Linked DNA regions of Methylomonas sp. 11b. The protein of the gene in region 2 binds, or shares a complex with, the protein of the main gene of each other region. Links are inferred from orthologs where the notes say so. Each region holds a gene or a part of one and is shown on either strand. Other genes may lie near its edges.

Region 1 (6,135 bases), 1.2 Mb from region 2 along the record:
CCTGGTACGACAACGAATGGGGTTTTTCAAACCGTATGCTCGATACCACGGTTGCTTTGTTCAACGCTAAATAAGGGTTTACATGCTGCTACGAAGAACGAAAATCCTGGCTACGCTGGGACCTGCTACGGACAAGCCCGGTGTACTTGAAGAGTTGTTCGAGGCTGGAATCGATGTTGTAAGGCTTAATTTCTCGCACGGTTCGGCGCAGGATCATATTGATCGCGCCAACCGCGTTCGCGAATTAAGCAAGAAAACCGGCCGCAGGGTCGGTATTCTGGCTGATTTGCAAGGTCCCAAAATCCGTATCGAACGCTTCAAAGACAACAAAGTCTGGCTGGAAGAAGGTCAGGATTTTGCCTTGGATATTAATCTGGGCAAACTTGACGGAGATAATACCCAAGTGGGTATCAGCTACGAACCTTTGGCTCGCGAAGTTAAACCCGGTACCCGTTTGTTGCTGGACGATGGCCGGGTAGTCCTGGATGTGGTCGATGTGATCGACAATACCCGCGTCAACACGAAAGTGGTAGTGGGCGGCGATTTGTCCAACAACAAAGGTATCAATTTGTTGGGCGGCGGCTTGTCTGCAGCGGCCTTGACCGATAAGGACAAGGAAGACATCAAAACCATTGCGGTGATTCAAGCCGATTACGTGGCGATCTCCTTCCCGCGCACCGCAGCTGATATGAACGAAGCCCGTGAGCTTTTGCAAGCAGCCGGTTCTTACGCCGGCTTGGTTGCCAAGGTAGAGCGTGCGGAAGCCATGGAAGTTATCGACGAAATCATCTTGGCCTCTGACGCGATCATGGTCGCGCGTGGCGACTTGGGGGTTGAAATCGGCGACGCCAATCTGCCAGCCGCTCAAAAACTGCTGATCAGTCGTTCGCGCGAACTGAACCGGGCCGTGATTACCGCGACACAGATGATGGAATCGATGATCGAGAATCCGATCCCAACCCGTGCGGAAGTATTTGATGTGGCCAACGCTATTGTCGACGGTACCGATGCGATCATGTTGTCCGCGGAAACTGCCTCCGGCAAGCATCCGGTGAAAACCGTGCAAGCCATGGTGCGTATCTGTCTGGAAACGGAAAAGCAACCTAGCGTGACCAAATCCATGCACCGGATGACCGACAAGTTCGAACGGATGGACGAAGCCATTGCGATGTCTGCAATGTATATGGCGAACCATACCAAAATCGCCGGGATAGCGTCTTTGACCGAATCGGGCTCCACGCCGCTATGGATGTCGCGGATTAGCTCGGATATTCCTATCTTTGCCTTCAGCAGCCAGGAACGCACCCTGGGTCGTGTGACCCTTTACAAAGGTGTATTCCCCATTCCGTTTGCCAAAGAGAAGATGGAATCGGTCAGCGTAACCGACAGTCTGATTAAGGCTTTGAAAGTCCGTGGTGTCGTAAAAGCGGGCGATGCGCTGATTCGCACCAAAGGCGATTTGACCGGCGCCAGCGGCGGCACTAACTCCCTGAAAGTTATCATCGTCACCGACTAATTTTTTAGTCGGCTTGCCTTGTTTCGCGGCGTTCGGTTTATCCGGACGCCGCGTCTTCAACCTATTCTAAGCAGCATCCAGTTTGGCATAAGCCAGCATCAGCCATTTGATGCCCGCGTTGCGGAAGTTGATTTGCACCCGTTCCTGTTCGCCTTCGCCTTCCATTTGCAGGACCACGCCTTCGCCGAATTTCTCGTGCCTGACAGGCTGGCCCAGTTTGTAAGTACCCTTGCTGCCCAGGCTTTTGGTTTGCGATGCGCTATTGGTCGCCGGTCTGCTGACGTTGGCGCGTAACCTGATTTCCTGAATTGATTCCTGCGGTAGTTCGCGCAAAAACCGTGAGGCGCGCGGATAGCTGTCTTTGCCGTACAGGCGCCGGGATTCGGCGTGGGTCAGATACAGCTGTTGCATCGCTCGAGTTATGCCGACGTAGCACAGGCGGCGCTCTTCCTGTAACCGGCTGGCGTCGTCCAGCGCTTGCTGAGAAGGGAATAGGCCTTCTTCTAAGCCCACTAGAAATACCAGCTTGAACTCCAAACCCTTGGCCGAATGTAGCGTCATTAACTGCACGCAATCTTCATCGACTTCGCCTTGCATTTCACCGGCTTCCAATGCGGCGTGCGCTAAAAACATGTCCAACTCGCCCATGTTCTCGGCGTTTTCACTATCGTAGTCGAACAAGCGCGCGGCGTTGACCAGTTCCTCCAGGTTTTCTACCCGGGCTTCGCCTTTGTCTTGTTTTTCTTTCTTATAAAGTTCGATCAGGCCGCTGGTCTCGACTACTTGTTTGACGGTTTCATGCAGACTCAGCTCTTTCGTCGTTTCGCCGAGCGCAAGAATCAGGTTTAAAAAGCCGCGCAAAGCATTCGCTGCGCGGGCCGGCAACTGATTTTTCTCCAACATCACCAAGGCTGCTTGCCATAGCGACAGCTGTTGTTCGCGGGCCAGAATCCGCATGTCGTCTAGGGTCTTGGCGCCGATGCCTCGGGTTGGCGTATTCACTACCCGTTCAAAGGAAGGATCGTCGTGTGGATTAGTCGACAAACGCAGATAGGCGAGGGCGTTTTTGATTTCCATGCGCTCGAAAAAGCGTAGGCCGCCGTAAACCCGGTAGGGCGTGGCGGTGGTCATCAAGCGTTCTTCGAATTGCCGCGATTGGGCGTTGGAGCGATACAGAATCGCTGTGTCGCTACGCAAGCCGCCATCCTTAACCCATTGCCGAATTTTCTCGACCACGAAATAGGCTTCGTCTTGCTCGTTAAACGCCGAATATAGAGAAATGGCCTGGCCTTCACCGGCATCGGTCCATAATTCCTTTCCCATCCGGTTGTCGTTGTTGGCGATCAAGGTATTGGCGGCTTTCAGGATATGGCCGCTGGAGCGATAGTTCTGCTCCAGGCGGACGATGCCGTGTTCGGGATAATGCTTTTGGAAATTGAAGATGTTTTCGATTTTGGCACCGCGCCAGCCGTAGATCGATTGATCGTCGTCGCCGACCACGAATAGATTGTTGTTGCCTTCGGTGAGTAAGCGCAGCCAGGCGTATTGAATGGTGTTGGTGTCCTGGAATTCGTCGACATGGACTTGTACGAAGCGCTGCCGATAAAACGCCAATAAATCTTCGTTATCGCGCAGCAATTCGTGAGCTCTGAGCAGTAATTCGGCAAAATCCACCAGGCCGGAGCGTTGGCATACTTCTTCGTACGCCAGATAAACTTGCTTCATCTGCCGGTTATAAAAATCGCCGCTGTCCTGCATGTGCTTGGCGCGGATGCCTTCGTCTTTTTGCGCATTGATAAACCATTGCGCTTGCTTGGGCGGCCATTTGCTGTCGTCCAGATTCAGGTTTTTCATCAGCCGTTTGATGATGCGCAATTGGTCGTCGCTGTCCATTACCTGGAAGGTTTCCGGCAGATTGGCTTGCTTGGCGTGTTGCCGCAGTAAACGGTGAGCCAGGCCGTGGAAAGTGCCTATCCACATGGCGCGGGCTGGAGTCTCCAGTAACTCTTCGATACGGTTGCGCATTTCGTTGGCGGCTTTGTTGGTAAACGTTACCGCCAGGATGTTATAAGGCGAAATCTGGTTGACCTGGATGTGCCAAGCGATGCGATGGACCAGCACCCGGGTTTTGCCGCTACCGGCGCCGGCCAGTACCAGCATGGCTTGCATCGGGGCAGAAACGGCCAGACGTTGATCGTCGTTTAGAGAGGTGATGATAGAAGAGACGTCCATTTTTTATAACTTGCAGATTTTGAAGAGCTGTGTATATTTGCTTGCCTTTAAGGGAAAGCCGTGCGTCGGGACTAATAACTACAACACAGAGAGGATTGGAAATGAGCTTCGATTATAAACGTTTGATCAAATTTGAGCACAACATCGGCGAGAAAGATAAGAAAGTCCGCATGGTTTCAGGGGTGGTACTGCTGAGCGTTTCGCTGTTTACCGCCAGCATATTGATGTTGTTGGTTGGTTTGGCCTTGGTTGCGACCAGTTATTCAGGCTGGTGCCCGGCATATTCGAGTTTGGATAAAAATACCTTGGGTAGCAATACGGCTTCCGAGGGCTAATCAGCCTTAGTTGCTGGCTCCGAATCCGCGATTCCGGCGCGGATTCGGATTCAAGAGACTTTGTTAATCTTGTTTGTTGTATTCGCCTTCGATAATAGTCTGCGAATTGCGTGCTTGTTGAAATACCGGGCCCACCTGGGTTTGCAGCAAATGGTGCTCGATGATGTACTGAGCAATCTTTCTGCGTAAGGTCGGGATTAGGCAAGCGAAGCCGAGCATGTCGGTGAAAAATCCCGGTGTCAATAACAGCGCTCCGCCTACCAGCAAAATGGGGCCTTCGATCATTTCATAAGCCGGAATTTCGCCTTGCGCCAACCCGGACTGGAAGCGCTGCCAGGTGGCGAAGCCTTGACGACGCAGCAGCCAAGCACCCAGTACCGCCGTAAACACCACCAATAGAATAGTGGGGAAGGCGCCGATCAAGCCGCCAACTTGCAATAGCACGTAAATTTCCACAAACGGCACGATCAAAAAAGCGATAAACATAATTTGCATGGTTTTCATGGTCAGCTCGGTTGCGGTAAAAAGCCGCTAATACTAAGAGCATCTTGGTGCAATTTCCAGGATAATATCGCGATGTATCAATTGATTCTTTGTACCTGCCCGGATGTAGAGGTTGCCGACAAGCTTGCCGGCGTTCTCATCAGCCAAAAATTAGCCGCCTGCGTCAATATACTGCCGGGTGTGCGTTCGGTTTATGAGTGGCAGGGCCAAATCGAAACCGCTCAGGAACATTTGCTACTCATCAAAAGTCATCAAGACCGTTATGCGGCGATTGAGGCGACCTTGAAAAGCCTACACCCCTACCAACTCCCGGAAATTATTGCGGTTGCGATAGAACGCGGCTCGCTGGACTATTTGAAATGGATAGACTCATGCCTTGGCATCGACTGATTTTATTATGTTTGTTGGCTGTTTTTTGGCGCACTGCGGCGGCGCTCGATAGTCAGGATTTTTTGCCACCGGAGCAAGCATTTAAGTTAACGGCCACAGCAGGCACCGCCGATAAAGTCGAATTGCACTGGCAGATAGTCGAAGGCTACCACCTGTATCGGGATAAAACCAAGTTTCAATCGCAGACCGAAGCGATTCAACTGGGTCAGGCAGTCATGCCGGATGGACTTGTTGAGCATGATCCGAGTTTGGGCGAAGTGTCGGTCTATCGAAATGCGCTCGACGTGGTGTTGCCGTTGATTAATCCAAACCGTCAAACCCAACTGAAGCTGTTGGTTAAATATCAGGGGTGTGCTGATGCCGGCGTCTGTTATCCCCCGCAAAAAGTGCTGCTGGATGTTGCCTTGCCGTTAGCGCCGCCCGCTGCAAATAGCGGAGCGCTTAATCAATTTGTGAAAGGCTTAAAGGGCTTGACGCCGGGTTTGTTTTCAGAGGAGTTGTTGCCGCCGGAGCAAGCGTTTCAGTTCTTCGCCAGTCTGAAAGATCCAAATACCGTGCAAGCGAGCTGGCAAATAGCCGAAGGTTATTACCTATACAAAGATAAGTTGTCGCTTAAATTGCAGGGTGTTTCGCAGACGCAATTGACGCCTTTGCAGCTTCCGGAAGGGGCCGCCTACCACGATGCGGAATTTGGCCAGGTGCAAATCTACCGCAGTCAGATCAGCATCGACGTACCGCTACTACGCGGAAGCTCGGCGGCCGAAACGATCAAATTGCTGGCAAAGTTTCAAGGTTGTGCCGACCGTGGGGTCTGCTATCCGCCGATGCAAGCCGAAGCGAGTTTGGACTTGCCGGCTGCGGACGCCTTGGCACCAGTCAAGCCGGCTGCGGTAGCCGAGTTGTCGGAGCAGGACAAAATCGTCAATGCTTTGCGACATGATAGTTTAGCGCTGACTTTATTCAGTTTTTTTGGATTCGGTTTGCTGTTGGCCTTTACGCCCTGTGTATTTCCGATGATCCCCATTTTATCCGGGATCATCGTCGGTCACGGCGACCAAATCGGCACCCGTAAGGCATTTTTGTTGTCCTTGAGCTACGTGTTTGCCTCGGCTTTGATGTACACCGTATTTGGTGTGCTGGCAGCCTTGTTCGGCAGCA
Region 2 (6,076 bases):
CCAGCCACACACCAAAATCCTCGAACGGCATCGGCTTGCTAAACAAGTAACCCTGCGCCAAATCGCACTTATAACTGCTGAGTTTGTCCATAATTTCCTGAGTTTCCACGCCTTCGGCCGTGACCTGCAAACCCAGATTGTGCGCCAGATTGATGGTGGCTTTGACGATCACCGCATCGTTTTCGCTATGCAACAAATCGACGACAAACGATTTATCGATTTTTAATTCCGTCAACGGCATGCGTTTTAAGTAAGCCAGTGACGAATAACCGGTGCCAAAGTCGTCAATCGACAATTTGTAGCCCATTTCATTCAGACGCTGAATCACTTCCATTGCCCGCTCCGGATCAGTCATGATAGAGCTCTCGGTAATTTCCAGCATCATCCAACCCGGCTTGATATTGGCTGCCGCCGCCACACCAGCCATCACATCCGGCAGTTCCGGATCGTGCAAATCCTTGGCGGACAGATTAACTGAAATAATCAATTCCCAGCCGCGTTTACGCCATTCGGCGCAATGCTTAAACGATTGTTTCAACACCCAGGAAGTCAGATGCTTGATCACTCGGGTTCTCTCCGCCATCGGAATAAACTCGTCGGGCGAGATAAAGCCGTGCTTGGGATGCTGCCAACGCACCAACGCTTCCGCACCATAAACTTGCCCTGTCGCCACCGACACTTTGGGCTGGTAGTAAATATGTAATTGTTCTTTTTCGATGGCCTGGCGCAGTTCACTCATCAAGGTCAGACGGCGAGGACTGTGATCGTCGTAAGACGGCGCGTAAGTGGTGTAACCTTCGTGTGACTGGCCAGCAACGAATAATGCCACGCCGGCTTTTTGCACCAGCGTATCCACATCGTCGCCGTGCTCGGGAAAATTAACGATGCCGATATTGCTATGAATCACCAGACTCAGACGTTCGACTTTAAACGCCGGATCCAGAGCCGCCTGGATATTTTTCGCCAAGGTGAGGCCGGCTGTTTCGTTATCCACCGCCGACAACAAGACGCTGAAAATATTGCCGTCGATACGGGCGACGCTATCGGTGCCCAACACCACGCTTTGCAAACGTGTGGCTATCTGTTTCAGGATTAGATCGCTGCTGTTACGGCCCAGTGTGTCGTACACTTCCTTAAAATTGGCCACTTCCACCAGCAAAATAGACAGCATTTTGTTTTGATTGCCGGCGGCTAAAATCGCTTGTTCCACCCGGTCGTAGAACAATACCCGATTCGGCAAGTCTGTTACCGAATCGTGGGTGGTGGAATAACTGACTTGTTTTTCCAGCGATTCGGCTCGGGAACGCAATTCCTGGGTCTGATCCAAAATCATCGCCCCAGCTTGATAAGCGATTACCGAGCTGGAATATTGGCCCCAAAACCCGAAAATGAACGGTAAAGCTTCGAGCATCCACAAGCCATAGTTTTCGGTTTGTGCTTTGATGATGCCGTTTAAAGAGATTTCGCCGACGTAGTAATAACTCAACGCCAACAGCGCACTGATAATGCTGGCAAGCGCGATAGCCACGCCTTGATATGTGGTTTTAGATACCTCGCTTTTCAGCACGCGAACATTTTCGTTCAATATGTTTTTGGCGGGTATCATCTTTTTCCCAGCGTCTGTTTCATGAATTCGCTATCGTCGTTTAGCTTCTGCCGACCAAGCTTGCAAGCGACGGGCCTCGACAACATTCACTAAATAATAGTTAGCCAAGGCATTAATTACAAACTCAAGCCCCTCAAATGACCATCTCGGCTTGTAACAATTTGATCTGATCCCTGACGCGGGCGGCATCTTCAAATTCCAGATTTTTGGCATGCTGATACATTTTTTCTTCCAGTTGTTTCAAGGCTTTGGCGGCCTGTTTCGGTGTCATCGCCTTGTAATTCCCAGCCGGCTCGGCGACTTTGGCTCTGGCATTGGAAATCGAACCGCCGGAACCGGGAATCGAGAGTTCCAATATATCGGTCACCGATTTGAAAATGGTTTTAGGCTCGATATTATGTTCTTTATTGAACGCTATCTGCTTATTCCGGCGCCGTTCGGTTTCGTCGATAGCCAACTGCATAGAGCGCGTGATTTTGTCGCCGTACAATATGGCCTTGCCGTTGGCATTCCGCGCCGCCCGGCCTATGGTTTGTACCAGCGATACCAACGAGCGCAGGAAACCTTCCTTATCCGCATCCAGAATCGCTACCAGCGACACTTCCGGTATATCCAGCCCTTCTCGTAACAAGTTGATCCCGACCAGCACATCGAACACCCCCAGCCGCAAGTCGCGGATAATCTCCACCCGTTCCACCGTTTCGGTGTCCGAATGCAGATAACGTACCTTGACGCCATGCTCCATCAAATAATCGGTCAAATCCTCGGACATACGTTTGGTTAAGGTGGTGACCAGCACCCGTTCCTGAACAGCGGTGCGTTTCGTGATTTCCGACAACAGATCGTCGACCTGGCGGGTCGCCGGCCGCACTTCGACCAACGGATCGACCAAGCCGGTCGGCCTAACCACCTGTTCTACCACCGCGCCGGAATGTTCTTTCTCGTAAGTGCTTGGCGTGGCGGACACATAGATACGCTGGCCGCAGATTTGTTCGAATTCCTCGAATCTGAGCGGCCGGTTGTCCAAGGCCGATGGCAAGCGAAAGCCATACTCCACCAGGGTTTCCTTCCGCGAACGGTCTCCTTTATACATTGCCCCGATCTGCGGCACGGTGACATGGCTTTCGTCGATGATCACCAAGGCATCGTTAGGCAAATAATCGAACATGGTCGGTGGCGATTCGCCATCCGCACGATTGGACAAATGCCGAGAGTAATTTTCGATACCGGAGCAATAGCCGACTTCCATGATCATTTCGATGTCGAACAGCGTGCGCTGCTCCAGGCGTTGCGCTTCCACCAGCTTATGATTGTCGCGCAATTGTTCCAGGCGTTCGGCCAGTTCGATTTTGATTTTCTCTACCGCACTGAGCAATTGGTCGCGCGGCGTGACGTAATGGCTTTTTGGATAGAGCGTGAAACGTGCCAAGCGCTGAGTGACTTCGCCGGTCAGCGGGTCGAACATCGACAAGCGCTCGATTTCGTCGTCGAACAACTCAATTCGTAAGGCCTGTTCTTCCGATTCGGCCGGAAACACATCGATCACCTCGCCGCGCACTCGATAAGTGGCGCGGCGCAGTTCGGTATCGTTGCGGGTGTACTGCATCTCAGCCAGACGGCGCAGGATGTCGCGCTGCTTGATCATATCGCCGCGCACCAGATGCAGCACCATCTGGAAATAGGATTCCGGCTCGCCCAAGCCGTAAATCGCCGAAACAGTGGCCACCACGATAGTATCGCGCCTTTCCAGCAAGGCTTTGGTAGCCGATAGCCGCATTTGCTCGATATGTTCGTTCAACGAGGCGTCCTTATCAATGAAGGTATCGGAGGCCGGGATATAGGCTTCGGGCTGATAATAGTCGTAATAGGAAACGAAATACTCGACGCTGTTATCCGGAAAAAACTCCTTCATTTCGCCGTACAGCTGTGCCGCCAGCGTCTTATTTGGCGCCATGATCATTGCCGGCCGCTGGGTTTGCTGGATCACATTGGCGACGGTAAAGGTCTTGCCCGAGCCGGTCACGCCCAACAGAGTTTGATGCAATTCGCCATTGTTGATGCCATCCACCAACTCGGCGATGGCAGTAGGCTGGTCCCCGGCCGGTTGATAACGGCTTTGAATCTTGAACGGTTTATGCGCCGGCCCTTTTTTTTGCGGCCTCGCCTCCTCCACACCAAGAATGCCAGTGATCGCCGACTGACTGATTTCCATGCGCCGTTTGTCACTCATTCTTGTAACCCACTTAGGATTTTGGTTAACACCATGTTACTTACAAGCCGTTTCCGGCTGGTCATAGCCCAAAGTATCCAGCTCGGTCTTAGGATGTAAAAAACCTTCAACCGGTGCCACGGCCACCAGGGAACGTGGCGCGGCCAACAGAACGGGCTGTCGCAATTGCCCGTCCCAAGGGCGAAACGACAAAGGCATGCCTTTATAGCCCTGCAACGCAAACGCCTCGGAAAACACATAATCCTTGATCGCCTGGGTTTGATTGGACTTGCTGCGAACGCTGGCCTCGCCTATCGCCCGCACCGCCAGATAGGCCGCGTAATCTTCTTCTTCCATCCAGCGGCCTGCCGTGTCCTTGAAGCGATTTTGCAATTGCACCGCGCCCCATTGTTCATGAGTTCTATGCCAAGCGGTGGCGATCAAACCCTGGGTACCGATCACCGGCCGCGGTTTCCAGGTCCGGTAATCCAGATATTCGCCAAACAAGCCCTGTTCGTCTGCAACAACCAACACATCGTAATCGTCCACTTGGGTAAATACCGGCACGTCGGATTGGGCGGTACGGCGGGCATCGTAATCGTTGGTCCAGGCTTTTTCCGCGACCAGTTTGATACCAAACTTCTTGGCCGCGCGTTTAATGGCCGCTGCATATAACTTGTCTTCCGGCGTGGGGCCTATCACCAAAAACCAGTTTTGCCAGCGTTTTTTGAGCATATATTGCGCCAGCGCATCGGCACGCATGGCCCGGCTGGGTAATAGGTGCAAAATCTGATGGCGGCAATCCGTGTTGCGCAACTCGTCGTCGCTGGTAGCGGCATCGAACAGCAATTTGTTTTTCGCCACCGGCGAGTCGGCGAGCTTGTTTAGTTGGTCAGACTGCACGTTCAACACCACCAAACCAACATCGTCGCCTAATTGATTGAAGGCCTGCTGTAAATCGCCGCCAACCGGCACCACCACTTTCTTTAACTCGTAGTGCTGGCCGGTAAATTGCCCGGTGGTATTATTGTCGGCAATCGCCAATTCGGCACCGATCTGGCCTTTGTTCTGGATAAACGGATCAAGGTTGGACAAGGCTGCCGGCGCTGCTCGCTCCTGACTGAAATAGCCGATTTTGACTATCTGCTTGGCAGGCTCGGCGGGCTTGGTGACCTGCGGTTTGGCCGGTGCGGCTTTCTTGGCAGGCGCGGCAATTGCGTCGCTTAGCAACAACGCTAAAATCCAACAAAAACAAAATGAAATAATCGCAATTTTTTTCATAATCCGATACGGAACGACATAAAAGCGCTATTTTAACGGATTCGGTTCGGCCGGGCTCTGTCAATAATCGTCCCGCTCTATTGAATTTTAGTGGTTTAACATCAATACTTAGCCACCTTTACATTCGCCGCGTTTGCCATGTCTGAGCCAGATTTCTCTTTAGATTTTCTCGATCAAGAGGTCACGATTGATAGCTCATGGTCTAACAAGCGTAGTGCGGTTCGCTATCGACGCAACGACATCCGTGCTGCCGTTAAAGTCAAAAGCATCTGGTTTCCACGCTTGTTTCCGGTCGTGTTGCGGGATGTCAGTAGCCGTGGCGCGGCGATATTCAGCGAGAAAAAACTCGGTAAGAATAAGCGCATATTCCTGTATTTACTATTCGCCGACGGCAAGCGTTTTGATATCTCCGCACTTGTTGTACATTGCGACCGGGAAAATGGCCGTTACGGCATCAAGTTCGACAACATTGAAAAACATTTAGCAGAGCATTTACTGCATACCCAAACCGATCTGCTATTCAGCTAACAGCAAAATAATATGCCGATACTCAGTGAAATTTATATATACCCGGTCAAATCGCTGGCCGGAATTCGTGTGGCACACTGGCCGGTTGATCAGAAGGGCTTGCTGTACGATAGAAAATGGATGCTGATAGACAGCGATAGACAGTTCCTCAGCCAACGCCGTTTACCAAAAATGGCGTTGATTAAAACCCGCATTGCAGATCAACAATTAATTTTGTCGGCTCCCAATCAAGCGGATCTAGCCCTGCCTTTGCAAGCTACAGACGGCGACGACATTGAAGTGGTGGTCTGGCACGACTGTTGTGTCGCCAAAACCTGCGGCGATAGTGCCGATGCCTGGCTGAGCGATTTTTTACAAACCGAGTGCCGACTGGTTTACCAAAGCGATGACGATGTTCGCAAGGTCGATCCTAACTATGCGTTGGAAAGCGACCAAACGTCATTTTCCGACGG

Evidence for each region.
Region 1: the proteins of uvrB (region 2) and uvrD are in contact, whole or in part, in a crystal structure (PDB 7EGT), measured with the Thermus thermophilus proteins. The link is inferred for Methylomonas sp. 11b from one-to-one orthologs. Residues at the interface, in WP_096411307.1 of Thermus thermophilus: Glu23, Leu25, Arg26, Asp27, Gly28, Glu29, Arg30, Phe31, Arg55, Glu326, Asp327, Phe328, Glu379, Ser382, Gln383, His398, Gly400, Arg401; in WP_096412145.1 of Thermus thermophilus: His654, Arg656, Phe657, Gln666, Asp668, Glu669, Lys680, Arg681, Leu682, Ser683, Lys685, Tyr686, Ala687.

What each region holds. Positions count from the first base shown.
Region 1 is NZ_KI911557.1:1,510,659-1,516,793, reverse strand. The notes cover bases 1,166-4,122. They hold uvrD (DNA helicase II), read right to left. Parts: upstream 3,749-4,122; coding sequence 1,583-3,748; downstream 1,166-1,582. Other genes in these bases: METH11B_RS0107015 (YgaP family membrane protein), read left to right, coding at 3,850-4,083; pyk (pyruvate kinase), read left to right, coding at 1,166-1,516. In the rest of the region: gap (type I glyceraldehyde-3-phosphate dehydrogenase), read left to right, coding at 1-74; more of pyk, read left to right, coding at 83-1,165; METH11B_RS0107010 (FxsA family protein), read right to left, coding at 4,147-4,587; divalent-cation tolerance protein CutA, read left to right, coding at 4,660-4,977; METH11B_RS0107000 (protein-disulfide reductase DsbD), read left to right, coding at 4,959-6,135. UniProt on the Escherichia coli protein: A helicase with DNA-dependent ATPase activity. Unwinds DNA duplexes with 3'-5' polarity. Translocates on single-stranded DNA with 3'-5' polarity. Initiates unwinding more efficiently from a nicked substrate than double-stranded DNA.
Region 2 is NZ_KI911557.1:264,320-270,395, reverse strand. The notes cover bases 1,289-4,186. They hold uvrB (excinuclease ABC subunit UvrB), read right to left. Parts: upstream 3,837-4,186; coding sequence 1,740-3,836; downstream 1,289-1,739. Other genes in these bases: METH11B_RS0101215 (ABC transporter substrate-binding protein), read right to left, coding at 3,873-4,186; METH11B_RS0101225 (putative bifunctional diguanylate cyclase/phosphodiesterase), read right to left, coding at 1,289-1,606. Outside these bases: more of METH11B_RS0101225, read right to left, coding at 1-1,288; more of METH11B_RS0101215, read right to left, coding at 4,187-5,096; METH11B_RS0101210 (PilZ domain-containing protein), read left to right, coding at 5,235-5,624; METH11B_RS0101205 (MOSC domain-containing protein), read left to right, coding at 5,637-6,076. UniProt on the Escherichia coli protein: The UvrABC repair system catalyzes the recognition and processing of DNA lesions. A damage recognition complex composed of 2 UvrA and 2 UvrB subunits scans DNA for abnormalities.